Regions from separate parts of the Cohnella abietis genome, predicted to be linked through region 2. Evidence: predicted binding sites of a transcription regulator. Region 2 holds the regulator's gene; the other holds the start of a gene.
The links. Region 2 encodes Rex, which represses fermentation and respiration genes when NADH is low (regulators of the CRP and FNR family bind a similar motif). Its sites were predicted from a motif close to TTGTGAAATATTTCACAA; they were not measured.

Region 1 (15,867 bases), 460 kb from region 2:
TTGCGCCAACAATGCCGATAAGGTTATGATGCGGTTTGAGTTGCACCGATATATTTTTGAGCAACTGTTTCCCATCCTCGCCATTCACCTGCACACGGGACAATTCTATAGGTACTAAGCGAATATCAGAGCCTATCTCCGAACACTTATAACTCTCCGTTTCCTGAGACTCAGGAACTGGTTGTTCACTGCTTACCTTACGAATTGTGTCCCACGCCTCCTTCCCATCAAGGGAAGCATGATAGTCAGTCCCAAGCATCCTTACGGGAAGAAAATATTCTGGTGCTAGAAGTAAAACAACCAACGCAGCCTCCAGCCCAATCCCGCCGTTAATTAGCCGAAGCCCTAAGCCAACTGCCACAGATGCTATGGATAGCATGCTGAACATATCGAGTGAGAGAGAAGACAAGAATGCGACCCGCAACGTGCGCATTGTAGAGATGCGGTAACGATCTGCAACCTGCTCCACCGTTTTCCCATGCGCACGGCTACGCCCTAGAAATTTCAGCGTTTCCAGTCCGCGCAAGGAATCCACAAAATGCTGCGAAAGCATACGGTAGGATTGCCACTGCTTGTCCGCCTTTTTTCTGGCTGCCAAGCCAAGTAGAATAAAAAAACCGATCAGTACAGGCATAGCAACGGTCAAAATCAACCCTGATACAACGTCAAGACAATACACGACGACTAGGAGAATTAATGTGACGAACAGCATATCCAATGTTCGAGGAATTGACAGTTCAAGATAGCTGCGAAATCGGTCGATGCCTTCCAGAGCCAGCGTAACTAGCTTTCCGCTTCCTTCCTTAGCAGCAAAGGTCGGTCCACGTTCGAACAGTTGTTCCACCAGTAGCTGCCTTGCCGATATGCTTTCTGTTTCTGCGAAACGACCGGCAATTTTGCGCTGCAACCAAACTACGGTATGTCTCGCTCCAAATGCTAGTAAGAACAAGGCAAGGAAATCGTAAGATTGATGGACAGCCTTTCCTTCGAATAACAAGGCAATAGCCCGGGCCAGCAATACCGCCTGTAAAGCAATCAGCACTCCCTGAAGGAGAGACATCCCGCTCAGTAGCAGCATAGCGGGACGGAATCCCTTTAGTTGAAACCAGTTTTTGTCCATCAGTATTCCAGATGATCCTTGTTAGTAATTCGTTTATGAAAGATAAAATAGCTCCATGCCTGGTAGGCCAGTACGAACGGCAGTAGCGCTGCTGCAACTACCGTCATGACTTTGAGCGTATATTCGCTTGAAGCAGCATTCTGAATCGTTAAAGCATAAGCACTTTGAATCGAGCTCACCATCAATCTCGGAGCCAAGCCAACGAACATCGATACAAAGGTGAGAACAATAAGCGAGCCTGTCATGCCGAAAGCCCATCCTTCCCTGCCTTTTCTGAGAAAGATAGCAGCCAGCACACAAACAATCGAACCGAGGATGACCAAAGGAAGAAGCATATTGCCACGATGCTCGAATAGGTCCGTTACTACAAATGTCCATCCTGTAAATAAAGCCAGGAGTCCCGCTACGATGGGTAAAAGCCTTTCAGCCCATCTCCGAGCTTGCACGCGCATTTCTCCTTCGACCCTCAGGGTGATAAAGGTGAACCCATGTAGCAAACAAAGCCCTACCAAGGTCACACCTCCTGCAATCGAATAACCATTTACAATATCAGTAAAGCCAGCTGTCATCTCCATATCGGGTCCGATTGGGACACCTTTGATCATGCTGGCAAACAATAAGCCAAACAACAATGGAGGCACGGCGCTCCCGATCACAATAGCCGCATCCCACATTTTCCGCCAGCTTTGCTTATCCACTTTACCCCGGAATTCAAAGGCCACTCCACGAAAAATGAGGGCTAGTAATAGGAAGGTAAGCAGGACATAGTATCCGCTAAACAAGGTCGCATACCAATGCGGGAATGCGGCGAACATCGCACCTGCCGCTGTAATAAGCCATACCTCATTAGCATCCCAGAATGGACCAATCGAATTGATCAGGATTCGCTTCTCCCCATCGCTCCGCGGGAGTAAAAGGGTAGCCATGCCTACGCCAAAATCAAACCCTTCCAGAAAGAAAAAACCGGTGAACAATACTGCAATCAGCACAAACCACAGTTCATTTAAGGGCAATGGAATCATCTCCTTGATCGAACGGATCGTCTTTATCCCGCTCTTGATGTTCTTCAATCGTACCTTTACGGGCAACACGAGCGAATAAATATGCTGTCAGGCAGAGCAGTAGAAGATAGACCGTTGTGAACGAAATGACTGAAAACAACAGCTGCCCTGAAGACACATTCAGAGATACGGAATCCTCCGTACGCAGCAAACCAAATACCGTCCATGGCTGTCGTCCCACTTCCGTCATCACCCATCCTGCCGTATTGCCGATGAACGGCAGAGCAATGGCTGCAAACATAAGTCGCATAAACAGCTTGTTCGGATTTCCGAGCTTTCGACGGATTGCCAAATATGCACCGTACAGCCCCAACACAATCATCATACTTCCGCTTGCGATCATAATGCGGAAGCTCCAAAATGTCGTCCGTACAGGTGGAATGTAGTTGCCCGGTCCATATGTCTGCTCGTATTCTGCCTGCAAATCCTTCATACCAGGCACAGCTCCCGAAAACTTGCTATAAGATAAGAAGCTTAGAATATATGGAATCTTTAATTCATAGCTGTTGGTCTGATCCTCAGGATTAATTGAGGCAATTACCGTCCATGCAGCTGGATCATCGCTTGTTTCCCATAAACCTTCACTAGCCGCCATCTTCATCGGCTGCGTTTCCACCAAGTACTGCGCCTGCCCATGCCCAAACTGCGCAATTGCAAGCGAGGAAATTAGCGCAACCGTTATACCGATCTTGAAGGAGGAAGTGAAAAATGCGACTTCCTGCTTACGCACCAGCTTCCATGCACTGATTCCTGTGACCAGAAAAGCACCTGTTGCAAATGCTGCAAACAATGTATGTGGAAATTCCCATAGCAGCTGCCCATTCGTAAGCAATGCCATAATATCCGTCATCTCGGCCCGACCGTTATTGATTACATATCCAACAGGTCGCTGCATGAACGAGTTGGCTGCCAGAATCCAGAGGGCAGACAGCATCGTACCGATAGATACTAGCCACATACACGCGAGATGCACCCTTTTCGACAATCGTTCCCAACCGAAGACCCATAAACCAATAAAAGTAGATTCTAGGAAAAAAGCCAGCAGCGCTTCAATAGCCAATGGTGCTCCAAACACATCTCCGACAAATCTGGAGAAATCGGACCAGTTCATTCCGAATTGAAATTCCTGTAAAATGCCGGTTACGATTCCTACAGCAAAATTAATAAGGAGAAAATTCCCCCAGAACCTCGCCATTTTTTTGTACAGCTCATTCTTTTTAACTACATACAAGGTTTCCATAATGGCAATAAGCAGCGATAAACCAATCGAAATAGGAACAAATACAAAGTGTAAAACGGTGGTAAGAGCAAATTGGAGTCTGGCCAAATCAACAATATCCATTGCGTTATCCCTTCTTTCTTAATGTGAAATTAATCACATTCATGCCATTATTATATCTAAGTCCCTTTCGGGAATAATGACTCCAACGAGTCATTAACGTGTCCGATCCGTGGCATACGAATGACAACTATGTGAATGTGATTTCTACGGGTCTGACTCTTAAGAGCTATAGCGAGTGGAATTATCCCTTGTTAATATGGAGGATGAAATTAATTGTGAGGAGGAACAACATGTCGAAGTGGATGATGTCCGGATTGGTTGCCTGTGCGTGTATATTTGGAGTCTATTTATTGTTGACAGGATTGCCAGACAAGGAAGAGCAGGCTAAAGAAGGCACTGCATTTACCGTTCCAGAGCGAGCAGTGGATGCCGCGACTTCCGAACAGATTTATCAAAGCATGTGTATTTCATGCCACGGAGCCGAATTGCAAGGCGCAATCGGACCTGAGCTAGCCCACATCGGGTCATCTCTGACGAAAGAGCAGCTTTTCAAAACGATTAAAAATGGTAGAAGAGGAATGCCTTCTTTTGAGAAACGTCTATCTGAGGATGAGCTTATTACAGTCACAACCTGGCTAGCATCTCATCAATAACGTCCTACCAAGGAAATGGATTCAGGAGGTGCCCTTCACTGAGCACAAAATTAAAGAGCTATTTTTTTCCATTACTGCTGTCTGTCCTTATGTTAGTGCTAATTGTTTATTTCTTGTACAGCTCAAAGGATAGAGAAACCGCGTTACCAGTAGTACAGTCTGCACCTGAATTTGCATTAACGAATTTGGACGGCCAGCAGGTGAACGCAAGCGATAACAAGGGCAAAATCGTTCTGATGGAGTTTATGTTTACAAGCTGTCCCGATATCTGTCCTCTAACGACGTATAAAATGGTGCAGCTTCAGGAGCAATTAAAGGAGCAAGGTTTGTTTGGGAATGAAGTACAGTTCGTCGCAATCACCTTCGATCCTAAGCAGGATACACCTGAAATGTTGAAGAAGTACGCGGATAGGATGAAAATGGATATGTCCGGCTGGCATGTGCTTCGGGGAGAAGAAGAAGCGACGAAGGAGATTGCCAAGCAATACGGTGTTATGGTTCAAAATATGGGCGATGGTCAATTCGTACATACCGTTACTTCGCTTAATTTGATTGATTCTGAGCAAAAAGTGCGCAAAGTTTACAGTATGGGCGATGAAATGAACAATGAAGTGATCATGGCTGATATTGTTTCCCTTCTCTCAGAAAAGAAAAACGAAAACTCATAAGAGACAAGTAAAAAAACCTCCAAACCCACTAAGAAAATGGATGTTTGGAGGTTTAATTTTCACTCAAGCAGGAAATCACAAAGATCTAACAAACTGAACATATTCTTCAGCACTTACGCCAACTTCTTCAACTGATGGATTATGCTCCGCTCCATAGAATGCATAGAACGGTCTATAGTCTGCTTCAATATAATGGCAAGTCACTTCAAAAGGACGTAATATCTCCTCTAAAGTGTACTTATATTTGCCCGTGGAAGAAAAATCTTCGGATTTAATGCCAGCAGAAACAGCAAAACTGATTTTCTTATCCTTTAGCTTGTCTCCACCCTTACCGAAAGCCCATCCACTTAAAAATACATCGTCTAACCATTTCTTAAGAAACGGTGGGGAATTAAACCAGAAAATGGGGAACTGTAAAATTAAATGATCATGAGCATCGACCAGCTCTTGTTCCCTCTTAACATCGATCTTTTCATCAGGATATTCTTTATATAACTCATGAACCGTAAACTCTTCCGGATACTTCCTCAGCTCTTCCAACCATCTTTTGTGAATAAATGAACTTTCTATAGTTGGATGTGCAGCAACGATTAATGTTTTCATGGAATCAACCACTCTCTTTATCTATTTTTCTTCTGAGATCGAGTATATATTACAAACTTTAATTAAGTAAGTACGCACATTTAGGTAAGTAATGAACGTATAAGAGAGTGTTATTGATGATATGAGAATAAAAAAAGCGACCTGCTCGGGGTCGCATAGGTGAGTCAATATAAATAAAAGGTTACTTAAACGCGAGGACTGGACGATTATTTTCTCCCCACTGACACATCATATCGAGTACAGGGACAAGGGAGCGTCCCCTTTCAGACAATGAATATTCCACCTTGGGAGGAATTTGCGGATACTCCTCACGGTGAATGATACCGTCAGCTTCAAGTTCTTTGAGCATAATGCTTAACGTTTTGAATGAAATCGTTCCTATACATCTTTTGAGCTCATTGTGCCGCATAACTTTATGTTCCGCTAACCAATAAATAATAACTATTTTATATTTACCACCTATTAGTGATAAAGTGTATCCAAAGCCTGTGTTTTTAAGATTCAGGTCAGTTGTAACGCAATTCTCGGTGTTCACAAGTACACTCCCTTTTTGGTAAGTATATGAAGTAAATGCGCATAATTTACATATGATTAATTGAATTCTACAATCCAACAGCTGAGAAGTAAAGCGAACAGCCTAGTTTGGAGATAGGTAGCGTAGAGATTGCAATTACATATAAAAAACTCGCAAACTGCCACGAGAGCAAATTTACGAGCTTTTATCTGTACGTTTGCATATTTGAAATGTACAATCGTTACTATAGAATCTTGTAAGCCAGATGCGCTTAGGCAATAGGAAGGTGTAAATATGACTCTAAAATCTCGAGAGCTAATGATCGAAGGTGCCGTAAAGCTCCTCGGCCAACGAGGGGTGCATGCCGCCTCATTTACTGAAATTATGAAAGCCACTGGAGCACCTAGAGGTTCAATCTACCACCACTTTCCTGAAGGTAAAGATCAGCTTGTCAAAGAAGCAGTTGAACTAGCTGGAAAACGTGCTATAAGCTTTCTAAACACCCTTGAAGGTCAACCCGCTGAAATCGTCGCTGAGAAGTTCATCTCGCTATGGAGAATGCTGTTAAGTCACTCTAATTTTGAAATGGGCTGCTCTGTGCTTGCGGTGACTGTAGAATCGGACTCGTCAGACTTGTTGGAACAAGCCGCAGCTGTGTTCCAGCAATGGAGTGACCATTTAACCGCACTGCTTAATGCTGGTGGTCTGGACCTAGCAAAAGCAAAGGGGCTAGCGAATGTCATTATCGCTTCCTGCGAGGGCGCAGTAGCCATCAGTCGAGCGCAAAAATCGTTCGATACGTTCGATATGGTAGCGGAGCAATTACTTATAATGATAAAGAGCGTATCTAACCCACATCAGGAAACCAAATAATGTAGGTCTCTCCTGCTCTAAAAGAAACATAGCCTGTAATCTCTACAGTTCCATAAAGGAACACGCAGTTTTACAGGCCACGATATTTTATTTGAATCCCTTACTCCTTTATGGCTTCTTGTGCCGCCTTAGCAGCGGCTGCACGAGCGGCCAGCGCACTAAATTCTTCAACCCCAAAAGCGGTTCCCTGCAATCCCCACCCACCTTCGGAAGCTTCGGTAAGTATGACCCAGGTACGCTTGAAAAGCGTCTCATCACCAGAAATCCGCGCGACAATTTCTGTCGCTTCCTTCGTAATTTGCTTCTGTCCCTCCCGATTAAGTGCACCAGGTGGTGTAATAATTTGTATTCGTACATTATTCGCTGAGTTTGTACTTCCAGTATGAATGTCCGTTGCTTTAAGCCGATGAATAAAAACTGCTGTATTGTCCAGATGAAATGGACTAGGTGAAGCAACGCCTTCTGCCCTAAGAACGGCATGAGCCAAAGCTGTTCCTAATTCCTTTTCTGCATCTGCAGGGAAGAGATTTTCTGGTGTGTACACATCGATCATTGGCATAGTTAATTCTCCTTTTTCTGAACACAATTATGATGACCGTCATAATCATATATTATGACGGTCGTCATAGTCAATGAGCAAAAAAAATCTAATCCGGGTTAGGATTAGATTTTTCCATTATTCAAAGAAAGCTTTAACATACTCCATATTATGGCCTCCGCCCTAAGCTGAATGAAAGTCTTAGATTTTCTAACACTTTATTCAACTGTTGAGGAGGTGTGCCATTTATTCATCAAAACGTTGATGAAATATCAACACATTAAGTGCCCCACTTAAAGAACCTCAACGGAATGAATTCGAATGTTTCATTTTTTTCAACAAAATTAGTTAAGGGCAAGCACTTTCTTCAACATACCTAATATAATGCTTTGAGATAAATTAAAACTTTGGAGGTGTTGAGTATTATGGCATCATGGCTTATTATTGCAGCTTTAACATTTTCATCGAGCATTGATAATTTGGGTGTAGGATTGTCTTATGGCATACGTAATATCCGCATCAGTCATTATTCAAACATGTTGATTTCGGTAATTTGTGTTCTCTTCAGCGTGTGCGGTATCTATTTCGGGATGTGGATTTCCAAAATACTACCTGGGATATTTCCCGTGGTACTTAGTGCCTTCATCTTGGTCATTATTGGTCTTCGTATTATTTTGTTGGCCGTTCCACGAAAAAACCAGGCGCAAGGAATCGCCATGTCAGACCAGGTTATAAGTATTAGTTTGCTTGAGTCCATTGTTCTAGGAGTCGCTCTTTCGGCAAATGCTTTAACGAATGGAATTGGAGCAGGTCTGCTTGGATTTTCGCCACTCTTATTATCCGTATTAGCTGCAATAGGTAGCTTTGTAACGGTTTGGGCTGGTGTTGTCTTTGGAGCAAAAATGAGTCATATCCGCATCGGAAAATTCAATGTTGGACAATTTGGAACACTTATCAGTGGAGTATTGTTATTGCTGGTTGCTTACTTGGCGTTTGTAGACTGAGTAGCCACATCGTTAATCGCCTGAATGTACAAAGAAACCTCATCTCTTAAATGGTTGCTCGACACTTCCATTTAACAAAGAGAGGTTTCTTTTTGTATTTTTACTAACCGTAATCGATGAGAAAAAGAGGGGAAGTATCTCCTGTAGGAGCGAAGCGTTTGTCTTTGAGATCGTGAAATTTCCTTGTTACGAGTTTACCCATTCAGATTTCACGATCTCAACCCGGGGTCCCCGTAAAGTAATCGGAATTGACTACAAAGCTTATCTTCACTTTACGGGGTGGAGCAAACAACCGTAAGGAGATACTTCCCCGCAAAAACTATAATCGATAGACATAGCAAGAACTAGTCAGTCACAGTAATTTCTCCCACCATGCTCGGATGGGTGGAGCAATAATACGTGTAAGTTCCCGTTTCCTTAAAGGTATAAGAAAATTCGGCATTAGGAAGGATGTTGGGACTATTGAATTTGTCCTCAAGATCGTAAACCGTATGGATTTGTGTATCCTTATTCACCCATTTGACAGTTTGCCCCTTCTTGATCGTCAGCTTCGTAGGCATGAAAGAGGTGGTGATATTGACGGTCAACGGATCGGAGTTCGTTGGCTGATCCACACTGTCCGTACCGCTGTTCTCGCTGTTCCCGTTGGTCTCACCGCCCGAGGTTCCCCCCTCGGTATGAGATTGGTGTGACGGCGCTGGTGCAGCACTCATCGCCCCCGTAAAGATGATCTCTCCCGTCTTGCTATCCTTACTGAGCTTTGCTCCTAATTGGTCGGCAATAAAACGGAGAGGCACCATTGTTGTTCCCTTGATCTCCTTGGGAGGAGCGAGCAAGGAAACAAGTCTGCCGTTCACTTTAGCCTGGCTGCTGTTCACCCATAACTGAATCGTCGTTTTATCCGTTGCATAAATAATCGACTTCTCCTTTGGCAGCCATTTCACCTCTGCACCTAACATCTCCCCGATAAACCGGGCGGGAATATAGGTTGTTCCTTTCAACACGACAGGCGAATGAGGTAGCTGCATGGACTCGCCGTTCACCGTTACCGAATTACGACCCGCTTTCAAACGAATGGTCATCAGCATAGGCGAAGAATCAGGCGTATTTTCCTTGACATCGATCATCGTGTGTAAACCACCAGGATATGTGCCGTTATTCGTATTGTCCACGATATTATGGCTGTGGAAAGGGAACATCCCCGACTGATCGAAGGTAACGAGAAGGTCATACCTCTCGCCGGGCCCGATCAATACGGTATCTTTCGTCACTGGCTCAGGCAGCGGCCTGCCATCTGAAGCAATGATCTGAAAGTGATAGCCATGCATATGAAAGCTGTGCGGCTCGTACCCCGAATTGATCAACCGAACGAGGACTGTCTCTCCGACTACTCCATCAATATAGCTCGTGGGGTCTTTTTCTGTATCCGGGTAAGCTTTACCGTTGATCGTCCAGTATTTAGGGCGGAAATCCGTCCTGTCATACGGCTTTCCTTCCTCTACCGCTTTATGCCATACAGGATCGATTTCGTTTACCACTAACACATAGTCTTTATCAAAGGACGGACCACCCGTCCAAGCTTGATTAATGCCGTTCTTGGCTTTCACAATGAATGCTCCATACATCCCCATTTGCAAATGCTCAATCGTATCTACATGGCAATGATAAAAATAAGAGCCCGCATGCTTGGCCGTAAATTGGTATTTGAAGCTTCCCCCAACTTGAATAGCTGGTGAAGTATGTGGAACTCCGTCGTTCTGCTGGTCGGTATCCAATCCGTGAAAATGAATCGTATGGGCAAGCCGTTTAATTCCCGATTTCTTGGGTCCGATGTTCGTAAGGGTAATTTCAACCTGATCCCCTTCGTTCACTTCCAATGCAGGGGCGGGAAAGGTCGCGCTCCCAGGCTCGTTCGTAAAGCTATACCCCCAAATATATAATTGGACACCATCAGGCAGCGTCATATAGCCATCGGTCGCATAGAGCTGAAATTTCTTTATCGTTGTGGGTTCGGCTGCTGCGGAGGACAAAGGAATAGCTAAAATAATCGTCATGACCCATGTCGCCAGTAAAAGCTTTTTCATTCCACGCTGTAAAAAGGTATTGTTAATCATCGTATTCTTCCTCTCGAGGGGTAAAAATGAATAGAAAGGGAGTCATTAAACTCCCTTTCTATTGTCGTATGAAATTTATAAGCATCAAGCTTTAATGCGAGTGACTAGTAGAAGCAGCAGCGGCTTTTGCACCGACCGTAACCGTTAAGGATTGTGTTGCTCCATTCCAGGTATAAGTTCCACCCAAACCATGTACGATTTTTTCTGCAGAAACATACACTGTGCCTTTTAGCGTAGTTCCAACCGTTCCAACCGATTTTCCGTTTGCTGTGATCGTATATTTATTGGTTTTTTTATCGATTACGAGCTTACCGCCCAAAGCTTTGGTGAAGGACACAACATCGACGTTCAGATCTTCATTTTTCCATTGTGCGCCTGCAGAATTAGCAATTGCATTGCCGTTTACTACCAGCTTGATTGCACCCTTTGGAATAACAACTACGGTGCCCCTCATCTTGGAACCCGAATGCAAGTAGCATTCATAAGTAAAGGTTCCCACCTTCGTAAATTTCAGATTATACGACTGCGTGTTCAAGAGAATACCCGAATTGGTGAAGCCAGTGCCGTTAAACTCCTTGGCGCCAGACGGCGGCATAAACTTAGGATTGAACTCGCCTTTTTCTGTGAAGAAATTCAGGTCTGCGGGCTTGTTAAAGGTAACAAAGTGGGGCTCATAAGGGCTAAGGTTGGTCCAGGTAATAGAATCTCCTTGGTTTACAATTACCGTCTCAGGGACCATGCGGTTATGAGAGAAAGTGGAATTTCCCGAACCAAGTGCTATCTTATAGGTCAAAGAACCATCTTTGTTTACTGCATATTGGGCTTCATGAGAACCTTCCAGCAAGCTCGCTTGGAATATCAGATCATTTTCCTGTGCCTTTGCGGCTGCGGCTTGCTCTACTTTCGAAGGAATCGGCTGGCCCTTCGGCAGCACGACTACCGTACCGACCATCATTGGATGGAGTACGCAATAATAGGAATAAGCCCCGCTAGTCGTAAAGGTAACTTCATAGGATTGCTTTGGAACCAAAATGCCTGAGTTCAGCAGCGCCTTGCCATCCCAGCTTCCACCACTTGGTTCAGTGGGAATCGCGTGAGTTGGATCTTGAGTCGTAAGAGGCGTTTGGCCGGCTAGGAACGTTACGGTATGCGGGGTTGCAATAGCACCGTTCGTGAATACGACTTTATCTCCTTCATGAATAAATATGACTTTAGGGAACATGGAATCAAGTGAAGCAGCCGGGGTTTCTTTACCAACGGACACTTGCCAAGTGTCTGGTGTCGCTGCATTATCAGCGGCAAATACGGAGCTTATTAACATCCAAACAGCGGTAAAAGTAAGTAACAATACAGTTGCAGTTTTCTTCATTTCAAATCTCCTCATAAATGGAATTATTCCACTTCATTTTCTCGATTAATTAGGTTTAATAATCATAAACACAAATAATAACAAGCCCATTGCTGACGCAACATAATACAGTGAATTCGCTCTTGAGAGAATGGCCCTCTGCTCCTGCGGAAGCTCGACTTTGCTCAAGTTCGAGGCATCAAACACCCATTTTGCGAGACGTTTTTGCGTTGGAGCCATAAACCCGATAACGACGATTTGAATCAGAACATAGAGCACAAGCGATCCGATCAGCCATAGCTGCGTAACAGGACCGTAGTCGTTTAGACAAATGAGCAAAATACCTGTTATTACCGCAATGGTGCCCCCAATTTTCGGAAAAAAATCTAGCCTGCCTGCCAGCTTCATGGAGTGCCTCAATTGTTCTAGCGTTTGGTTGTTTCTGAGCAGCACGTGTCCGAAAAATGTAGGACCGATCCCGATAAGCGCCGATAACACATGAACCAACACCAACCACTTCATTACCATATTCCCTCCTTTCTCCAAGCCTTTCATATGATAACCCTTACAATACCATCTCTTTTTCGCGCATCCTATTATCCGAAGGTATAGTAATGGTCGACTTTGGTATACCTTCATTCTTATTGAGGAAAATAAAAAGAAGACAAGCTCGTCTTAAAGAGGCTTGTCTTCTTGCGATAGGTTGAACACTTTTTGTTAACCATTCAATGATCCAGCTTTAATATCCCCTGCAAAATAGCCTCCAAGCCCCAAAGAAAACGCTCATTCTTCGAAGCATCGCCGGAAAACAAATCGTTCTTATACGAATGGATGAACGGGAACCGCGAAGCGTCAGCAGCTAAATAAGCTTCTTTCATCAACGTGAACGATCGTTTCTCATTTTTGGACCACGAGACATGCTCAAAAGCAGAGGAAGCAACGTGCATCAATAACAAATCCATCCCCCAGGCTGCTGATACGGGCTGGATGCCACTGGCCGTTAACTGCTTCAGCAAGTACTCCGATAGAGCCATTGAATGGGGACCAAGTGGCATCGTTGTCAAGGCAAGCTCGGCTATACCGGGGTCCTTATAGAGCACTTGCTGGTAAGAGATAAGAGCTGCAAACAGGTTGCTCTTCCATGTCCCGTCATCCGAATCGGATAATTCGACATTGGCCAGGCCATAGTCCAGCACATAGGAGCTTAATTCCTGCAAATCCTTTACATAAACATAAAGTGAGGACGCCCCGGTGTCTAAGGCTTTGGCCACCTTACGCATAGTAAGACCCGAGATACCCTCCTCTCTTAACAAAAGAAATGCTTGTTCGACAATGGCTTCCTGACTGAGCGGCTCCTTCGCGGGCCGAGCACGACGGCTGATAATGGTACGATTAGTATTGTTCATAGTTTTCTTATACCATGTTTGCTCTTATTAGTAAAATCAAATCCAGCAAGCAATTTAGTCATCCTCTACATGCGAAGCGAGCTTGGAAATCCATTGGTTGGCGTCCGTGTCAAATATGCCGCCATGAAAACAAATAATCTTCTGAATATCATATGAGGTCAATTTCGCTAGTGAACGGTAAGCTTCTGGCAAATCGGGCGTTTGCGCTTCATTCGGTCCTAGTAACTGATCGCCCCGAACGACCATCGCATCGCCAGCGATCAGCGTCTTGCTATCTGGATGATAAAGACTGATATGGCCGGCAGTATGCCCTGGCGTATGGATGACTATGAATCTTCCGGCGACATCTAATTGTTCACCATCAGCAACCGAATGATCGATGCGATTACCGTTTCTTGAGAAGTTAGCCCCGAACGCTTCAATCATTTTGGGCAGAGGCTTGAGCAGCGGAATCTTTCCTTCAATATAAGGTGCATCGTCAGAATGAGCAAAAACCTTGATTCGCGAATTTATCTCCAGTATCCGTGAGAGATTACCGATATGATCGATGTCTTGATGGGTGATAATAATGCCAGTCAGCATCTCCAGCGAAACGCCGTTAGACGACAGCTGTGCTACCAAATCTTCCATCATCCCCGGCATTCCCGTATCAACTAGGTAATGGGTATCTCCTGATGAGATCAACGTTGGCGTAATGGTCCATAGCCCTCCGCCGGGCATCCCAGGCACAGGCACACTCAAGCTGAGTGCTGTCAATTTTGTTTTCATTGTCATTTTTTTCGCTGGCGGCAACCGCAATTATTTCACAGGGCATGCTGCCAGCTTCCCTCCTCTTCGTACAAGGTTAATGAACGATTATTGCTCTGCAAAGGAATTCATTAACTCACCCAGCCTAGCAGCGGCGTTGTCGGAAAAGAAGAGCTCCATGTTCTCCTTCGTTTCCGCTGCTGTGGCTCCAGCGTATTCGAACATTTTCAGTTCATACTGCCGGACAGCCGTATCGAGATCGTCATTGTTAATTATGGAAAGCGCAAGCTCAGCACCATCCAGCATCGCCAAATTGGCGCCGGCGCCGGCAAATGGCGACATGAGATGCGCGGCGTCTCCGATCAATGTAACACCCGCTCTGCTCTCCCATGTATGAGATACGGGTAACATATAAATTCGCCTTGGCGTGATGACATCATTTGCACTAGTAATATACTTTTGCAGCTCATCCGCCCAGTCCGCAAACAAGGCTACCAGCTTAGGCTTCGCTTTCTCCGGCTCGTCGTATGGAATATCCAAGCTCTCCAAAAAATCGCGTCCTGCTTGAAAGCCTAAATACACACGAATCCGCCCGTCTCCATTCATCTGTGCCATGATTCCTTTATGGTCATCCAATGCATAAACAGTACCCGGGCCGTTATAAGCAGTAAGCTCTGGAGACTCATTCGCCGCATCCAAAATGTTCAGTTCGATCATACTGACACCGGAATATTCCGCCTTTTCCTCGCTCACCAACGGCCGAATGCGGGAGAATGCCCCATCTGCTGCCACGACCAGGTCAACGACATCCGTCTTTCCGTTCTCAAAATGAAGTTCAAATCGGTGATCATCAACAGGGGTCGCTTCCAAACATTTGTATCCCCATTGAATCGTATCTGGCCGCAGTGAATCAAGCAATAAGTCGCGGAGGACAGTGCGGTCAATCTCGGGACGAGAATAATGATCTTCACCGGGAACTTCATCCGCCGTGTCATCTTGATAGACCTTGCCGCTCTTATCAACGATTTTGGTGCTTTGCCCTTCAAACCGGCATACTTGGTAAAACGATTCGAGCAGTCCGGCTAATTGCAACGCTTTTTGACCGGAATCCGTTTCTAGATCGAGTGTTCCTCCCTGCTGACGCTCATTACGAGAAGCTTCGCCTTCATATACAACAGGGTTATACCCAGCCTCTTGTAACACACGGGCAAGTGTAAGTCCACCAGGTCCTGCGCCGATAATAGCAATTCGTTTCGATAGATTGTTCATTTGTCATCACTCCCAAAGTTGGTTTGTTCTATTTTCCCCACTGCATATTGAAGCATGTGAAATTTAACGCTTTTTTTCTTTTTGGATGAAAAAACTTAACAATAATGCCAGTCCGGCTACTCCGGCTGTGATCCAAAACGTATTCCCGAATGCTATACCTAGGTCAGCCGATACATCGTTAGACAGATGCTTGAGCTGCCTGGACAAGAACGCCATCGTAATCGTAATACCAAAGGAGGACATAATCTGCTGGGCCGAAGTCGTAATTGGTGTCACACGACTGACCAGCTCCCGCGGTGCAAGCTTCAGAATATGGGAGTTAATTTGCATCAGCGTCAAGCCTTGACCAAGACCGACAAAAGCAAAGCTAATCAAAATATAAATGGATCCGGTTTCGGCTGAAATCTGCGTCAGGGCGAGTAAGGCTCCCAACAATGAAGTTATTCCCGCGATGACTACTGGACGGGCGCCATATTTGTCAAACAGCTTGCCCCCAATATTAATCCCTATAGTGGACATAATGGCTTGAGGAATAACGTACAAGCCAGCCTCGAATGGAGACAATCCTTTAACCTGCTGAAGATACAACGGGAACAGAAGCAAGCTTCCGAACAAGGCGATTTGATTGAGCCAGGCAACAATCGCTCCGTGAAAAAACGGAACTGAA
Region 2 (15,867 bases):
TCTTCCGGTGATGAAAAAAAGATGCTACAGCAGCAATGGGACATGCTCAAAACGCTAAGTGATGATATTATTGAGTCATGGCTACAGTTTGAAGACAAGATGGGGATGTTTAGGGATCTTCAGCAGCAGCCTGCCGTGACCGAGGCTAAAGCGCCACAGAAGCTTGTAGGCTCATTTATTAAAGGACAAGGTTACTTTAAGCTGCAGATGTTTAAGCAGGCTTCTGAGCAATTAGAGGAAGCGGTAGCCGAATATCCTGAATTTACTTGCGTACGATTATTTCTTGGGATGTCTCGGATGCATATGAGACAATGGAATGAAGCGCAAAGGCATTTCCAATTAATTGTGTCCACATCGGAAGAGACCAGACTACAAGCGATCGCTTATAATGCATTAGGCTGCATTCAAGCTATTTATGCCCATATTGATCAAGCTCAGCATTATTTTCTCAAAGCGTTGGAAGTCGATCCCTCCTTCACTGATCCTCAGTTGAATTTGGAATCGATCCAGCAGGGAAGTGGACAGCTGCAGCTTCAATTCGGAAGTGCTGAGCTGCAAAGCTTAGTTCAGGTCTAGATATCGCCCGTTATATATACGGTTCTGGTTGCCGGAAGGAAAGGAAGTCAGCAATGAAATTTGCCGTGCTCGATTTTGAAACAACGGGCATGTCGTCCGATAAAGATGAAATTATACAAACGGGGCTCGCGCTAATTGATGAGGCGGGTACCGTTTGTTCAACGTATGCTAGCTATGTGCGTCCAAGCAGGCCGGTACCGCCTGAGATAACGCGTTTAACGGGGATCACCAATGAGGATGTCATCAATGCTAATGAGCTTGAAGATATGCTTAATGAGGTTGTCCCTTTCCTTCAGGATGCTGTACTTGTAGGGCACAACGTAGAGTTCGATGCTTCCTTCTTGCAAGCCGCCCTAGATCGGAGCGGCTATTTGCCATTCGCAGGACGAATGATTGATACAGTGGAGCTTACTCGCCTTCTGTATCCCACCCAGCCATCTTATTCATTATCATCACTTACACAAACCCTTAATATTAGTCATGATCGCCCTCATCAGGCTGACAGTGATGCTGTTGCAACCGCAGAGCTATTCCTGCTGTGCTTGAACAAGCTCAGGACGTTGCCATTATTTACTTTGCAGCGGCTTAGAGCTATGTTCGATCAGGAAAGCAATGATCTAGGCTGGCTAATTGCTGACGTAGCTGTTTGGCGTGAAACGCAGCCATTCATTCAAGAGGAAGGGGTTCATCACTTCCGTCAATTCGCGATGAATGTGGGCGACTGGAGCGAGGATGCACTTACAAATCGGAGCGAAGATACAACGGATGCATCTAAGCTGTTGAAGGATATGTCATTCGACGAATATCTAGCTATCGTTCAGAATAATCTCAAGCAGCTGTTTCCCGGATATGAATCAAGGGAAGGTCAGGAGATTATGTTCCAGGAGGTTGTTGGAGCATTAGAGCAGGACTCTCATTTATTGGTGGAAGCGGGAACAGGAACGGGGAAATCACTAGGCTATTTGTTGCCTTCACTATATTATGGGTTAAAGGAAGACAAAAAAGTCGTAGTCACTACTCATACAATTCAGCTTCAGGAGCAGCTTCGTGAACGAGATTTGCCTTTGCTTCAGCAGGTTCTTCCTATGCCTTTTCGCGCAGCGGTATTCAAGGGTCGTAGTAACTACTTATGCTTGAGGAAATTTGAGAGCCGTCAGCAAATTCCAGAGCATGCACTAGGTCGCGAGGATGCCATTACTCGAGGGGGAATGACGGTATGGCTTGGAGAAACGGAAAGAGGGGAATCTGAAGAGCTCAATATCGGTACTCGGAACAAGGAGGAATGGGATGCAGTATCCAGTGATGCAGCATCTTGTCTGAATCGTGCCTGTCCTTGGTTCCGTCGCTGCTTCTATCATCGAGCACGGAACGAAGCCGGTAAAGCAGATCTTATTATTACGAATCATGCTCTGGTGTTCACTGACATACGCGCTGAGCATCGGCTTTTACCCGCATATGATAGACTGATTGTAGATGAAGCGCATCATCTGGAAGAGGTTGCAAGCCATCATCTCGGACAGAAAACAGGGCATTCAACGCTAGCTATTCCTCTTCAACGTATCTGGAAAGATGCACGTACTGGTTTATTGCCTCAGTTAATTAGCACTGTTTCATCATTAGGAACGGGCAATTCATCGGCTTGGACAGAAAAGCTAGAGGTAATCGTGCCCAAAATTCATGAAATACGTGATGCATGGGAGCGATGGATGGATGCTTTGTTTAATTTGCTCGCTAGTCAGGCCTCTACAGATGAAACAGGCAATTATACCTATAGGCTGAAGCCATCGGAGCTGCCTTCACAGTGGGAGAGCTTGTCCGTAGATGGGAACAATGTGATCCAGCTACTTTCCGATTTTATCCGGCCTCTAGAGAAATTAACGATTGAAATTCGGGAAGATGCGGATGAGCTTAGCTTGCAAGGGATGCTAACCGACCTAAGCGGAGTGCTGAAAGACTTGGCCAATGTGCGAGCAGATACACAATCTTTTGTCTCGCTTGGCAAGCCTGAGTTCGTTTATTGGGTAGAGGGGCATTCTCAGTATCGCGGGAGATCGGTATGGATATATGGAGTGCCAGCGGATGTAAGCGTGCTCCTTAAAGAAGGTGTATTCGATCGCAAAGCAAGCGTCATTATGACATCAGCTACACTTACGATTGATAAGTCTTTCCGTTACGTCACTGAGCAGCTTGGGCTAGATGCGGCTGAGAAGGATGGGAGATTAAAGACGGCATTACTTCCATCCCCTTTCAAATATCGCGAGCAGGCGTTAGTTCTTATCCCTAGAGATTTTCCTGCGATTAAAGGACGCGATGGAGAAACAACCTTCATCAATGCGTTAGTCGATTCGCTTCAGGAAATGGCCCGAACAGTGGGAGGGCGTATGCTTGTGCTCTTTACCTCCCATCGTATGCTTAAAACCGTGTATGGGCCTCTGAAGGAGCGACTAGAGTCAAGCGGGATTCAAGTGTTAGGACAAGGAATGGACAGTGGCAGCCGTAGCCGCTTGACACAGCAATTCATTAAGCAGCCAGCATCGGTGTTGCTAGGAACGAGTAGCTTCTGGGAAGGAATTGATTTGCCAGGAGATGCGCTGACTTGTCTTGCAATTGTCCGCTTGCCCTTCCAGCCTCCGAACCACCCGGTCGCAGAAGCCAAATCAGAGAAGCTCCAAGCTGAGAATAAAAATCCTTTCATGAAGCTATCACTTCCTCAGGCAGTTATACGCTTTAAGCAAGGCTTTGGCCGACTAGTAAGAACGGCTTCTGATAAAGGCATCGTCATATTATATGATACAAGAGTAATAGAAACGAATTACGGTAAATATTTCTTGTATTCCTTACCTGGTCCCAAGATGGAACATTTGCCGACAGCGGCGATGGCTGCCCGTGTAAGCTCATGGCTTAATCCGATTGTCGATGGTGAAGAGGGAGAGTTGTCATGAAACCGAACAAAATATCCGAGGCAGTCGTAAGACGACTTCCTGTCTATCTAAGATTTCTTAACGAGCTGAGTGCTAGTCGCATCCAGACAGTATCCTCGCAGGATTTGGGGGAGAAGCTTGATCTAAATCCTGCACAAATACGTAAGGACTTAGCCTACTTTGGAGAGTTCGGACGCAAAGGCGTTGGCTACAATGTCGATTATTTAATAGAAAAGATTCGCCAAATTCTTAAGCTAGACAAAATGATGCATGTTGCTTTGGTGGGGACAGGTAATTTGGGTCGTGCATTGTGCAACTATAATATGTACATTAAAGATAATATGAAAATTGTATCTGTTTTTGATGCTGATGAGAGCAAGAAGGGAACACTTATCAATCAATTAACCGTGCAGCCTATGCAGGAGCTATCGGCTGCAGTTAAACAACATGATATATCAGTTGGCATCATAACGGTTCCTTCTGCAGAGGCTCAGAATGTAGCCGATCAATTCGTGGCAGCGGGTATCCGAGGGATACTGAACTTCGCTCCAGTCGTTCTGAAGTCAATTCCTGGAGTGAGAATTCACCATGCTGATTTTACTGCAGAGCTACTTAGCTTGGCTTATTATATGGATCATATTAATGGTTCTTTGAATGGAGAGGAAAGCCAATGACGCGCTTACTTATTAATAATGGTACATTCGTAACAATGGATGCACAGCTGCCCCAATTCGAGGGTTGGATGGCAATAGAGGGCGATCTTATTGCTGGTCTTGGAGAAGGAAGCGCTCCTGAGCAAGAGAAATCTCGTGCTACTGAGATTATGGACGGCAAGGGACTACTGTTCATGCCTGGGCTTGTTAATACGCACGGCCATGCTGCAATGTCTTTGCTTCGCGGACTTGCGGACGATCTTGCTTTACAGGATTGGCTGCAAAATCATATGTGGCCAACAGAAGCTAAATTTACGGGTGACGACGTATATTGGGGTTCAGCTCTTGCTGCGGCGGAAATGATCAAAAGTGGTACCACCACATTTGTAGATATGTATGACCATATGCAACGTGTCGGCGAGGTGGTCGAGCAATCGGGTATGCGGGCTAGCTTAACCCGTGGTGTAATTGGCTTATGTCCTGAGGACGTCCAGAAGGCAAAGCTAGCGGACGCTATTCAGTTCGCCAAGGACTGGCATGGCGCAGCTGACGGACGTATTAGCGTTATGATCTCACCTCATGCTCCTTACACATGTCCACCCGACTATATTGTCAAATTCGTAGAAGCAGCGCATGAGCTTAATTTGCCAATGCACACTCATATGTCCGAAACGATAGCTGAGGTTGAGCAGAATGTTAGAGACTATGGCTACCGTCCGGTTGAGCATTTGGACCGTTTAGGTATGTTTAGTCGTCCTACTCTAGTTGCTCACGCCGTTCATCTAAATGATGAGGAAATTGCGTTGCTAGCGGAACGTAATGTTGCTGTCTCCCATAACCCGGTAAGCAACTTGAAGCTTGCAAGCGGGATCGCGCGAGTGCCTGATTTAATGAAGGCAGGAGTGACTGTATCACTCGGTACGGACAGTGCAGCTAGTAACAACAATCTGGATCTGTTCCAAGAAATATCTATGGCTGCTTTGCTGCACAAAGGCGTCAGTGGGGATCCGACAGTTGTTCCAGCGGCTGAGGCATTACGGATGGGAACCGTATACGGGGCTCGTTCCATTGGTTTAGAAGGAATCGTGGGCCAGCTTAAGGTGGGGCTCAAGGCAGATTTCATTGCTCTTTCCATCAGCAAGCCGCATTTTGTTCCACACACAGATTATGTTTCACATTTGGCTTATGCAGCTAGAGGGTCGGACGTAAGTCATGTGTGGGTCAATGGCAAACAATTGTTGAAAAATGGTCAGCTACTCACTCTCGATGAAGAGAAGATTCTCGCTGAAGCGGAACGTTGTTTCCAGAGGCTTCGGGGATGAATCTGAGCCGCAGTGAGGGTAAACGGAGATTACCGTCTCTTTCGCTTAGAAGATGGCTAGTCATATTGGCTGGTTTTGTTGTTTTTGTTATCGTTACCTTCGTTCTGTACGTTCGTTCCGCGGATACTGATCATCGTAATGCCGAGAACAACGCCATACGAATCGCCAAAGAGCAAGCAGGGCTAGTCGAAGTCTCCAATGCGGTAATTCACACTTGGGATGAGACGGTATGGGTTGTAAATGGAAAAGATGCTGAGGAGCAGGAATGGATGGTATGGGAGCGCGAGGCTGAGACCATTAAAGAAAAGGTCAGCGACAACATGTCTGAGCAGCAGATGATTGCAAAGTTCTCGCAGGAGCACAATGGATTAATGCCGATTCGCATCATTCCGGGTTGGTTTCAGAACGGGCCTGTGTGGGAAATTCGTTACTGGAATGAGGCAGAGCAGAACAATCAGCGGCATCAATCGATTGATTTTTACTCCTTCAAAACAGGATCAAAGCTTAAAACCTATGTTCTCTCGAGTTAGTAAGCAAAACATAAACATTCCGCTGCATTAAGCTAAATAGACATAATAACGGCTGGCCCATAAGTGATGAACTTATGGGCTGCTTTTTTATATCGAATGGAAAGTATGAGCCGTTTGACGTTAGTCCTCCAAATTTAACTTACTGAGTGAACTACACATATGTGTTGGCAGACAGGTATGTGTAGTTCACTCAGTAAGTCCGGAAAGCAGCAGGGCTCGTAAAAATAGAAGAATCTTGATAGACCGCTTATAGCTGTGGCACGGTTCGACCTCATGGAGAACAAGAGCTGCGAAGTGCGTAATAATGGTTGTTGAGATTTTCCCGACAGCGCCTAAATAGGCGTTTTTTTGTTGTTTTACCATTGATCATCTAACGATTAGTATATCAAATCCTGATATACTATTAGCTGTACCTCATTGAAACATTCAATCCTAACTAAACAGATAACTATTTGTAGGAGGGGTTTAGCATAATGAAAATACGAATAATACCTATTACAATAACTGTGGCATTAGCGGCCGTCATTCTGTTCGGAGGATGGTTTGCTTACAGACATTATGGCGTTGAGAAGCCTTTAGACAAGGTTGCCAATTCAGTTGCTGGTGTAGAAACTGCTAAGGTCGAGATGTCCAATGGACTTGTTACAGTGAAAGTTAAACTGGCTCCAGATGCTGATCTTGGAGAAGTATATCGTCTAATAAAAAAAGATGGAGCGAGTGAGATTGGAAGCAAAAAGCTGGAATTAGCGGCGACTGCAACGGATAAGGAAAGTGTGCGGCTTGAAAAAGCATGGAGCTACGCCTTGTTCGATGTTGCTGAAGCGATGGAAAACCATAAATACTCAGGCATTAGAAATACGATGGAGAGCTTATCCGAGCAATTTGCAGGAATTACCGTACACACAGATATGGATGAAACGAATGTCTATATTTCAATGAGGGATGGTAACGCGGCGAAATACGTTATTTTACCTCGCCAGCCTGCGATGTTAGGGGTGTGGTCTAATGCGTAAGCTAAGCTCCTTTGGAAAAGAGATCGGTATAGGTACTGCAGTAGTTTTGTTTATTTTCTTGCTATACGTTGGTATATCTCCAGCTATTATGGTTATGGGTTTATTAATGTTCGCAGCAGTCATCGTATTGTCTAGATCCAAAGGTGGTCTAGCGATGGGGACAGCTGGTAAGAAGGTAACCGCACGGAAGCCTGAATTTCTAACCTTCGAGGATATTGGTGGTCAGGACCAGCCGAAACGAGAGCTGACGGAGGCATTGGATTTTCTAGTCAATCGTGACAAGATACAACAGCTCGGTATTCGTCCTCTCAAGGGTATCCTGTTGACGGGTCCTCCAGGGACAGGCAAAACTTTACTTGCTAAAGCTGCAGCCAATCATACTCGTTCCGCATTTATTGCGGCATCGGGGAGTGAGTTTGTCGAGATGTATGTTGGGGTCGGTGCTGGAAGAATCCGCGATTTGTTCAAGGAAGCTCGCCAGCAAGCGATTAAGCTGAAGAGAGATAGTGCAATTGTGTTTATTGATGAGATTGATGGCATTGGTGGCAAAAGAGACGGCGGGCAGCATAGAGAATATGATCAAACCCTTAATCAATTGCTTACCGAGATGGATGGTGTTCAGGGGGAAGAAAGTATTCGTGTACTTCTGATTGCTGCGACGAACCGTAAAGAATTGCTTGATCCTGCTTTACTTCGCCCAGGTAGATTCGATCGCCAGATTCAGGTAGATCTTCCGGATAAGACGGGTAGGGAGCACATTCTGAAGCTGCACGCACGTAATAAACCGATGGATGAAGAAGTGTCGCTCGGCAAGGTAGCGGAAGAAACCTTTGGTTTTTCTGGAGCACAGCTGGAAAGCGTCATGAACGAAGCAGCGATCTATGCAATGCGTGAGGAGTCAGATAAGCTGATGACCGTTCATCTTACCCAAGCGATTGACAAAGTTATGATGGGTGAAAGAATGGACAGAGAAACGACTCGCGAAGAACGTGAGAGAGTAGCTATTCATGAGCTAGGTCATGCGATCGTAGCCGAGAATGTGCGTCCTAAGAGTGTTGCTCAGGTATCGCTCACTCCGCGTGGACAGGCTCTGGGATATGTTCGTCATCATCCGCAGGAGGATCGCTATCTCTATACGCTAAAGGTTCTAGAAGAACAGATTATGATTGCACTAGGCGGCGCAGTTGCTGAGGAGATTTTTTACGGCGGGCGCAGCACAGGGTCTCGTGGGGATTTTGACCAAGCAACGAGTATCGTAAGAACGATGATTGAGTCGGGGATGTCTACGCTAGGGATTATCCATCCGCAAGCGTTGACTCAGGAACAGTGGTCGAAGGAGAATACGAAAATTCTGGATGAGCTCACTAGCAAGACACGTGAATTGTTAGACATTCATAAGGATAAATTCATGCAATTGCTCGGTCACTTGATCAAAGAAGAAACCTTATCTGGGAAGCAACTTCGGGATATTCTAAGTGAGAAAGCAGCATGATCAGGAAATATCTAAGTGACCATAACCACATTTCCGAGACAATAAGTCTGGGGATGTGGTTATTTTTTTATGCAAAAATTTAGTTAATTTATATAAAATATGTGTTACATTCTTAAGGTATCTTTAAGATTTAGAACGGTGTTTAAGAAGGAAAATAAACAAAAAATATGGTAGCATTGAACCTAATATACATTTGAATCGTCTAACGGAATAGAGGTGGCAAGATTGGATTCCCAACGTAATTTCGATTTTCTTAAATATATGGTTGAAACAGATGATACCAAAGGCTTGTTGAACGAATTAATGACGGCTTACGGGAAGGATGTTTGGAACTACGCCTATAGCATTACACGCAAATGGGATTTGGCTGATGACATTACGCAAGAGGTATTCATTAAGGTTTTTCGCAATATGCACGCTTTTCGCAGGGATGCTTCAGTAAAAACCTGGCTCCTAACGATAACGCGAAATACAGCAATTGATTATCAACGATCTGCCTTTTTCCGTAAGGTAACCTTATCTGATGTTGTTGAGGATTACGGAGAGCGCCATTCTGTCGAGCATGACGTTGCGGACTCAGAGGCGGTCAATGAGATTTGGAAGATGGTATTAGAGCTTCCAAAGAAATACAGAGAAGTTATTATCCTATACGCTCATAATCAGCTGTCACTGAAGGAGATTGCACAAGTACTAGATGTGACAGAAGGGACAGTTAAATCAAGAATGTTTCATGCTAGGCAGAAGCTAACGAAGATCAAGGAGGCTAACAGCTAGTGGATGATAAGGAATTATTTGAGCAGCTGGCGCGTAGCCCACTAACTAAGAATGGATTCGACGAGGAATTGCGACGAAAGATAAATCATTATCTGGACAATCCTAAGAAGAAGTCGGTTCGCCCTTGGTTTGTGAGGTGGAGTGTCCTCAGTGCTTCATTCCTGTTGATCGTAGTCATTGTGTCAGGCTTATGGGGCTGGAATAGCTTAAGCTCTAATAAGCGTGGTGAATTGACTCTCCCCTTAGAGCAAGCCTCATCAAGCTCACAACCGGTCATTGAACGGGAGATCAATCCTAATCCTCATTCGGCCGTTGTAATCGGTCTAAGGAAGGATAGCGATCAAGGAGCACTAAGCAGCTATCGAACGATAATAATAGCACCGGAAAATAATAAGCTTACGTTTATTAGAAGTGGTTCCGGAATTTATATGCCCTATAAGACTCATTTCTGGAAAGTTGACACTGTAATGGACAGTGCTGGCGAGGGTGTACAAACAATCGAGGCTACTCGAGCGGATAAAGTGAAGAAGAGAGAGGCAAGCATTGAGATAACTGCTCCACTTAGAAGAACAGAGAAGCTTCTCTTTGCTGGAAACCATTACTTATCCATTTTGCAAACGACGAATTCCGATGGATATGGGTATGTAGTCGATCATACGAAGGCATGGGTAAATGAAGTTACTGCTCTGGATCCCTCGGTTCGTATGAATGATCCCGAATCATTGCAAAATAACCATATTACAATCGCTAATGCCCTTGGAACTACAGAAGTGATTAAGGGCAGTGAGGAATGGGCAATGGTTCGAGATTCCTATAAGTGGGTAGGGAAGCAGCCTAATTCTCAATCTATTGTCAATAATGCATCCGAATTACTAAATTGGCCTACACTATCTGTGGCTCTCACGGAGCAAGCAACTGGACCAGATACATTATCAATTACAGGGAAACAGGTACTGAAGCTAGACCGTAATGCGATCGATGCCTACACGTCACCAGCCGAAGATCTAATTGCTATTGTAGCTGACCGACGTATTACCCTGTATCCTTATCAATTAAAGGGAGCGGAAATGCAGGAGCTATCTGTTTCAGTACCGATTGATACGAACGAGTCAGTTGTTATGGTAAATTGGGCAGTCGATGAAAGATACGTTGAAAGCTGGAAGCAGCTATTTACCAAATGGTTTCCCAAACCAACAGAATAGACGGAATTATGATAAGATGAGAGTACCCAATAATATCTCTGTAGGGTGAGAAATCACGTTATAGGGAAGGGTAATCTCGTCTTATTCATTTTTTATGGATGATTACTTCATCTTAATACTGTAGTGTCGTTTGGACATCATATGGAGGGACCGTAGTTATGTTTAGAATTATCGGAGTTGTAGGTGCGGGAACGATGGGGCAAAGCATAGCAGAAATGCTTGCCGTTAAAGGCTTGGATGTATACTTGGTTGAGAAAACACCTGAAAAGCTGCAGCAAGCTAAAGAAATGCTTGAGCTTAGTCTCGATCGCCAGATGGAACGCTGGGCGATAACAGCTGCTGAGAAGAAATTAACGCTTAATCGGATACATATGGCAAGCTCCCTGCAGCATTTGGCGGATTGCGAGCTTGTTATTGAAACGATTAGTGAGGATTTAGATAGCAAATTGGAGGTTTTCAGTCAATTAGACGGAATCCTATCAGATAACTCAGTTCTGGCAAGTAATACATCAACATTGAGTTTGACTGAGCTGGCGGGTGCTATTCGTAACCCCGAACGCGTTATTGGAATGCATTTTGTATATCCGGCCTTTAGAATTGATGTTGTCGAGATCATTCGTGGTTTGCAAACGTCGGATGATACTTTTAATAGAACAAAAGCCTTCGTTGATGAAATTCTGTCGAAGAAGGGTGTTATGGTTTACGAATCACCAGGATTCGTTACAACGAGACTTATTTGCCTGCTCATTAATGAGGCTCTGCACTTGTTAGAAGAGGGCGTTGCTTCTTCCGAGGACATCGACACTGCGATGAGTCTTGGCTACCAGTTCGAGCGTGGTCCTTTGGAAATGGCTGATCGCTTCGGCTTAGATTCTGTGTTAGCTGCTCTTGAACGTATGTTCCGTGAATATGGGGAGCTGAAATACCGCCCTTCATTTTTGCTGAAGAAAAAGGTTCGTGCCGGTCAGTTAGGCATCAAAACTGGAATAGGCTTCTTTAAGTACGACAAGGATGGTGAGAGAATCAGATGAATGTACTCGTAATTAATTCTGGAAGCTCCTCGCTTAAATATCATCTGTATAACATGGAAAAGGAAGAAGTGTTAGCCAAAGGCCGAGTAGAAAGAATCGGTATGGACTCTTCGATCTTAACCCACGAGGTTGATCATGAACCGGAAATGCGAGAAGTGAGCGAAATTCTGGATCATACAACCGCAATCAAGAAGGTTCTTGATATGCTTACACATCGTCAATATGGAGTGTTGACGAATATTAATGATATCCAAGCTGTTGGCCATCGGGTAGTTCACGGAGGAGAATCGTTTAGTGAGTCAGTGCTTATTGATCAGAGCGTCAAGCTGGAAATCCGTAAGCTTTTTGATCTTGCTCCATTGCACAACCCTGCTCACATGATGGGTATTATGGCTGTAGAAATCAATTTGCCTGACGTTCCGCAAGCGGTTGTTTTTGATACGGCTTTTCACCAGACTATGCCGCCGAAGTCTTATTTGTATGCAATTCCTACGGTGCTGTATCGGAAGCATAAGATTCGTCGTTATGGCTTCCACGGAACCTCATACGATTATGTTAGCAAGAGAACTGCCGAGTTCCTGGAACGACCTATGAACAAGCTCAAGCTAATTATTTGTCATATTGGTAATGGGGCCAGCTGCGCGGCAATTTTAGAAGGCAAATCCTACGATACGAGTATGGGGATGACTCCGCTTGAAGGCTTGATGATGGGAACGCGGAGTGGTGATTTGGACCCGGCTATCGTTCCTTATACAATTAATAAAGAGGATTTGACCTTGAATGAAGTAAATTCGATGCTTAATAAGCATAGCGGTTTGCTGGCAGTGTCGGGTATAAGCAGCGATATGCGTGAGATCGTTGAAGCTATGAACGACGGTAATGAGGCAGCAAAGCTGGCTTTCGAGATGTATGCTTATCGGATTCGAAAATATATCGGAGCTTACGTGGCGGCTATGGACGGTGTCGACGCAATTGTGTTTACAGCCGGCGTTGGCGAGAATTCAGCGCAGCTTAGGAAAGAGGTATGTCAAGGATTGACCTTCTTTGGAGTTGAGCTGGATGAAGAGCGTAATGAAGTGCGTTCATCTGAACCAAGGCGAATTACGACTAAAGGCTCTAAATTAAGTGTCTTAGTTGTACCAACGAATGAGGAATTGCTAATAGCAAGGGATACTTATCAGCTAGTGCTTAATCAACCTGCTGCTGTTGAATCCATTTCTAATGAATAGAAGGCAGGTGAATGCAAGCGATGAATGACCGAAATTCACTGGCACGCGGAATGACCGAAGCTTATATGGACGGTTCAGTCAGTATTCCTTATGCTTTGCTTCGAACTTATCGATCGCTCAAGCTCAATGATACGGATGGCATGCTGCTGCTTCATCTTATTGCTTTCAGACAGCTGGAGCAGAATGAGTTTCCGACCATTGAACAACTGCAGGAGAGAATAGGCTCCTCACCTGCGATCGTAGGGCAATCGGTACAGAAGCTAATGAAGCAAGGCTTTATTACGATTGATGAGGTGTATGAGCCTCTAACTGGCGTTCAATCGGAAAAATATAATTTATCAGGACTGTTCCAGAAGATGGGTGAGCTGCTGGCTGCGGGCGAGCTGCCCATTAGAAGCGGTAACAGGGATAGGGAAGATCATACTTATATTAATGAACAACAGAGGCAGCAGGAGCCGTCTAAGGCTACTCATACTCCAATTACAGCTCATTCAGGGACACATAATCTGTTTCTATTGTTCGAGCAAGAATTCGGTCGTCCGCTGACACCGATGGAATATGAGACAATTAACGGTTGGCTAGACCAGGATAATTATCCCGATGAACTCATTCGCTTTGCTCTTAAGGAGTCGGTATTCGCAGGCAAGCTACATTTCCGCTATATTGACCGCATCCTGTTAGAGTGGAGCCGTAACCGCGTTAGCAACGTCGATGAGGCGCGCCTACACGGTCAGAAGTTTCGAGCCGGACGCTAAGCTGTCGCGCCGCAGGGAGGTTCCCAGCGCGTTGTGACGCTATATGACGGCGGTCGATCTCAGGTGAAGTATCTTAAGCGGCCGCCTCATGTGACATGTGAGTGCGTCTAATGCGAGAAAGCAGCCGAATGTGGGGACCTAAGTAGCCCTCAGTGCGTTAAATGTGAAAAAGTGGCTGGATGCACGGACCTAAGTAGCCCTCAGTGCGTTAAATGTGAGAAAACGGCTGAATGAGTGGACCTAAGTAGCCCTCAGTGCGTTAAATGTGAAAAAGCTGCCGAGTGTGGGGACCTAAGTAGCCCTCAGTGCGTTAAATGTGAAAAAGCTGCCGAGTGTGGGGACCTAAGTAGCCCTCAGTGCGTTAAATGTGAGAAAGTGGCTGAATGCGCGGACCTAAGTAGCCCTCAGTGCGTTAAATGTGAGAAAGCAGCTGAATGAGCGGACCTAAGTAGCCCTCAGTGCGTTAAATGTGAAAAAGCTGCCGAGTGTGGGGACCTAAGTAGCCCTCAGTGCGTTAAATGTGAAAAAGCGGCTGAATGAGCGGATCTAAGTAGCCCTCAGTGCGTTAAATGTGAGAAAGCGGCTGAATGTGGGGATCTAAGTAGCCCTCAGTGCGTTAAATGTGAGGAAACGGCTGAATGTGGGGATCTAAGTAGCCCTCAGTGCGTTAAATGTGAGAAGACGCATGAATACGCGGATCTAAGTAGCCAAGTCAACGCTGTAAATATAAAAATCCACTCTTCAGTATGCCTCATGGCAAACTAAGGAGTGGATTTTTTGCGTGGATGTTAAAAATAGCGTCGCAGTCCGTCAAACGGTATATTTCGTTGAGGATAACTGCTTCTGCAGAAGGCTTAAGTGTAGTTCTATCGTTATAGTCGCATAGCTCACGACCGCTGGCCACCTGTGTCCAGATGATGGATAACATCATGGAAGGTTTCGAAAGGAATATGCGGAAGATTAAGCTCAATACACTTATCCGTGAGATGGGAGCGGGAAAATACGAGATCAACAAGCTTTGCTCCGGCAAAATCAGTGACACTGTCGCCAATTAGAATACGGTAGAATTCATCAGTGGAAAAACGGCGAATGACAGCCGTTTTACACATGCCGCAGCCATTATCGCATTTATCGTCACAAGAGTGCGGCCAGGTTATCGTGATGTTGTCACCGCTAAAGTCGCTTCCATTGCAATAAATGTGATCTGCCGGAATCCCAAATGGCTCAAGCAAAGGGTAAATGAAGAAATCAATTCCCCCGCTTGTAACGTAGAAAGGTACATTGTGCGTTTTACACCATTCAAGCAGCTCAGGAAAACCCTTACGAATACCGGCGTTGTTTATAATGTATTCTTTAACCTCATCCTTCATTGACGAAGGGAAGAGAGAGAATAATTGTCCCACGCCTTCTTGGATGGTTATGCTCTCGTTAAGGATACCCATACCAATGCTCTCCCAGCCTGGCGGATTAAAGTGCTTCATTGCCGCTATGATGTTGTCGCTTAGAGTAATCGTGCCGTCGAAGTCACAAAAAATTACCGGCTGACGTGGGAACTTTGAAGTTAATGTGCTCAAAATGTTCGTACCTCCCAGAGTGCAATTGCTATGAGTAATTGTTCATGATTGGTTGAAGATGCTACAAGTGTTGATCCGCCTTTAACAGTATCAACTGCCTGGAGGGCAGGATGCATTGCTTTAATCCTGAACCGCTTCGGCGCGAATGCTTTCACCCATTTCCTGAGCCCTTTCGGCACAGCGTAAGATCGCCTTATTTATGCCTTCTTGGAAGGAGAATTGATCCAATATTTCAATTGCAGCCTGTGTAGATCCATTAGGAGATGTTACTTTGCGACGTAGGTCGCCAGGATTTTCTCCAGTAGACACAACCATCTCAGCAGCACCGCGAACGGTTTGCACAGTGAGCTCTTTGGCTGCTTCTGGAGAAAGGCCGAGCTGGACGCCAGCCTTAATCATAGCCTCCATTAAGTAATACACGTACGCTGGGCCGCTACCCGATACGCCAGTTACCGCTTCGATCTGAGGCTCTTCAACTATCGCGGTGATGCCGACGGCGTTAAAGATAGCTAATGTGAGCTCACGCTGATCTGAGCTTACCGTATCGGAATAGCTGATTCCGGTTGCTCCTAAGCCTATCGTGCTCGATGTATTCGGCATTGTGCGTGCAATAGGCTGCTTACGTTCTAATAACTGGTGAATCGTATCAATTGATAATCCTGCAATAACGGATATGATGAGCTGCTCCGGACGCAAGAGGGGCTTCAACACTTTAATGGCATTGGCAGCATCCTTCGGTTTCATTCCGAGAATAATGATGCTTGCAGAGGTCAATGCCTCATTTTTCAAATCATC

Region 1: the regulator Rex is predicted to act here: its motif matches at 3,545-3,562, upstream of KCTCHS21_RS10905 (cytochrome ubiquinol oxidase subunit I).

The regions. Positions count from the first base shown of each region.
Region 1 covers NZ_AP019400.1:2,581,828-2,597,694, reverse strand. Annotated here, with positions in the region: gene cydD (thiol reductant ABC exporter subunit CydD) at 1-1,120, opposite strand, end outside; gene cydB (cytochrome d ubiquinol oxidase subunit II) at 1,120-2,133, opposite strand; gene KCTCHS21_RS10905 (cytochrome ubiquinol oxidase subunit I) at 2,120-3,523, opposite strand; gene KCTCHS21_RS10900 (c-type cytochrome) at 3,754-4,116, shown strand; gene KCTCHS21_RS10895 (SCO family protein) at 4,206-4,784, shown strand; gene KCTCHS21_RS10890 (NAD(P)H-dependent oxidoreductase) at 4,860-5,387, opposite strand; gene KCTCHS21_RS10885 (winged helix-turn-helix transcriptional regulator) at 5,569-5,922, opposite strand; gene KCTCHS21_RS10880 (TetR/AcrR family transcriptional regulator) at 6,196-6,774, shown strand; gene KCTCHS21_RS10875 (tautomerase family protein) at 6,875-7,333, opposite strand; gene KCTCHS21_RS10870 (manganese efflux pump) at 7,738-8,316, shown strand; gene KCTCHS21_RS10865 (stalk domain-containing protein) at 8,661-10,430, opposite strand; gene KCTCHS21_RS10860 (cupredoxin domain-containing protein) at 10,522-11,799, opposite strand; gene KCTCHS21_RS10855 (DUF2269 family protein) at 11,845-12,300, opposite strand; gene KCTCHS21_RS10850 (TetR/AcrR family transcriptional regulator) at 12,504-13,184, opposite strand; gene KCTCHS21_RS10845 (MBL fold metallo-hydrolase) at 13,239-13,952, opposite strand; gene KCTCHS21_RS10840 (FAD-dependent oxidoreductase) at 14,040-15,200, opposite strand; gene KCTCHS21_RS10835 (MDR family MFS transporter) at 15,264-15,867, opposite strand, start outside.
Region 2 covers NZ_AP019400.1:3,041,108-3,056,974, forward strand. Annotated here, with positions in the region: gene KCTCHS21_RS13005 (hypothetical protein) at 1-576, shown strand, start outside; gene dinG (ATP-dependent DNA helicase DinG) at 630-3,518, shown strand; gene KCTCHS21_RS13015 (redox-sensing transcriptional repressor Rex) at 3,515-4,171, shown strand; gene KCTCHS21_RS13020 (amidohydrolase) at 4,168-5,472, shown strand; gene KCTCHS21_RS13025 (cell wall elongation regulator TseB-like domain-containing protein) at 5,469-6,002, shown strand; gene KCTCHS21_RS13030 (hypothetical protein) at 6,476-7,015, shown strand; gene KCTCHS21_RS13035 (AAA family ATPase) at 7,008-8,507, shown strand; gene KCTCHS21_RS13040 (RNA polymerase sigma factor) at 8,724-9,281, shown strand; gene KCTCHS21_RS13045 (hypothetical protein) at 9,281-10,483, shown strand; gene KCTCHS21_RS13050 (3-hydroxyacyl-CoA dehydrogenase family protein) at 10,642-11,514, shown strand; gene KCTCHS21_RS13055 (acetate kinase) at 11,511-12,743, shown strand; gene KCTCHS21_RS13060 (DnaD domain protein) at 12,764-13,498, shown strand; gene KCTCHS21_RS13065 (2-hydroxy-3-keto-5-methylthiopentenyl-1-phosphate phosphatase) at 14,386-15,072, opposite strand; gene proC (pyrroline-5-carboxylate reductase) at 15,193-15,867, opposite strand, start outside.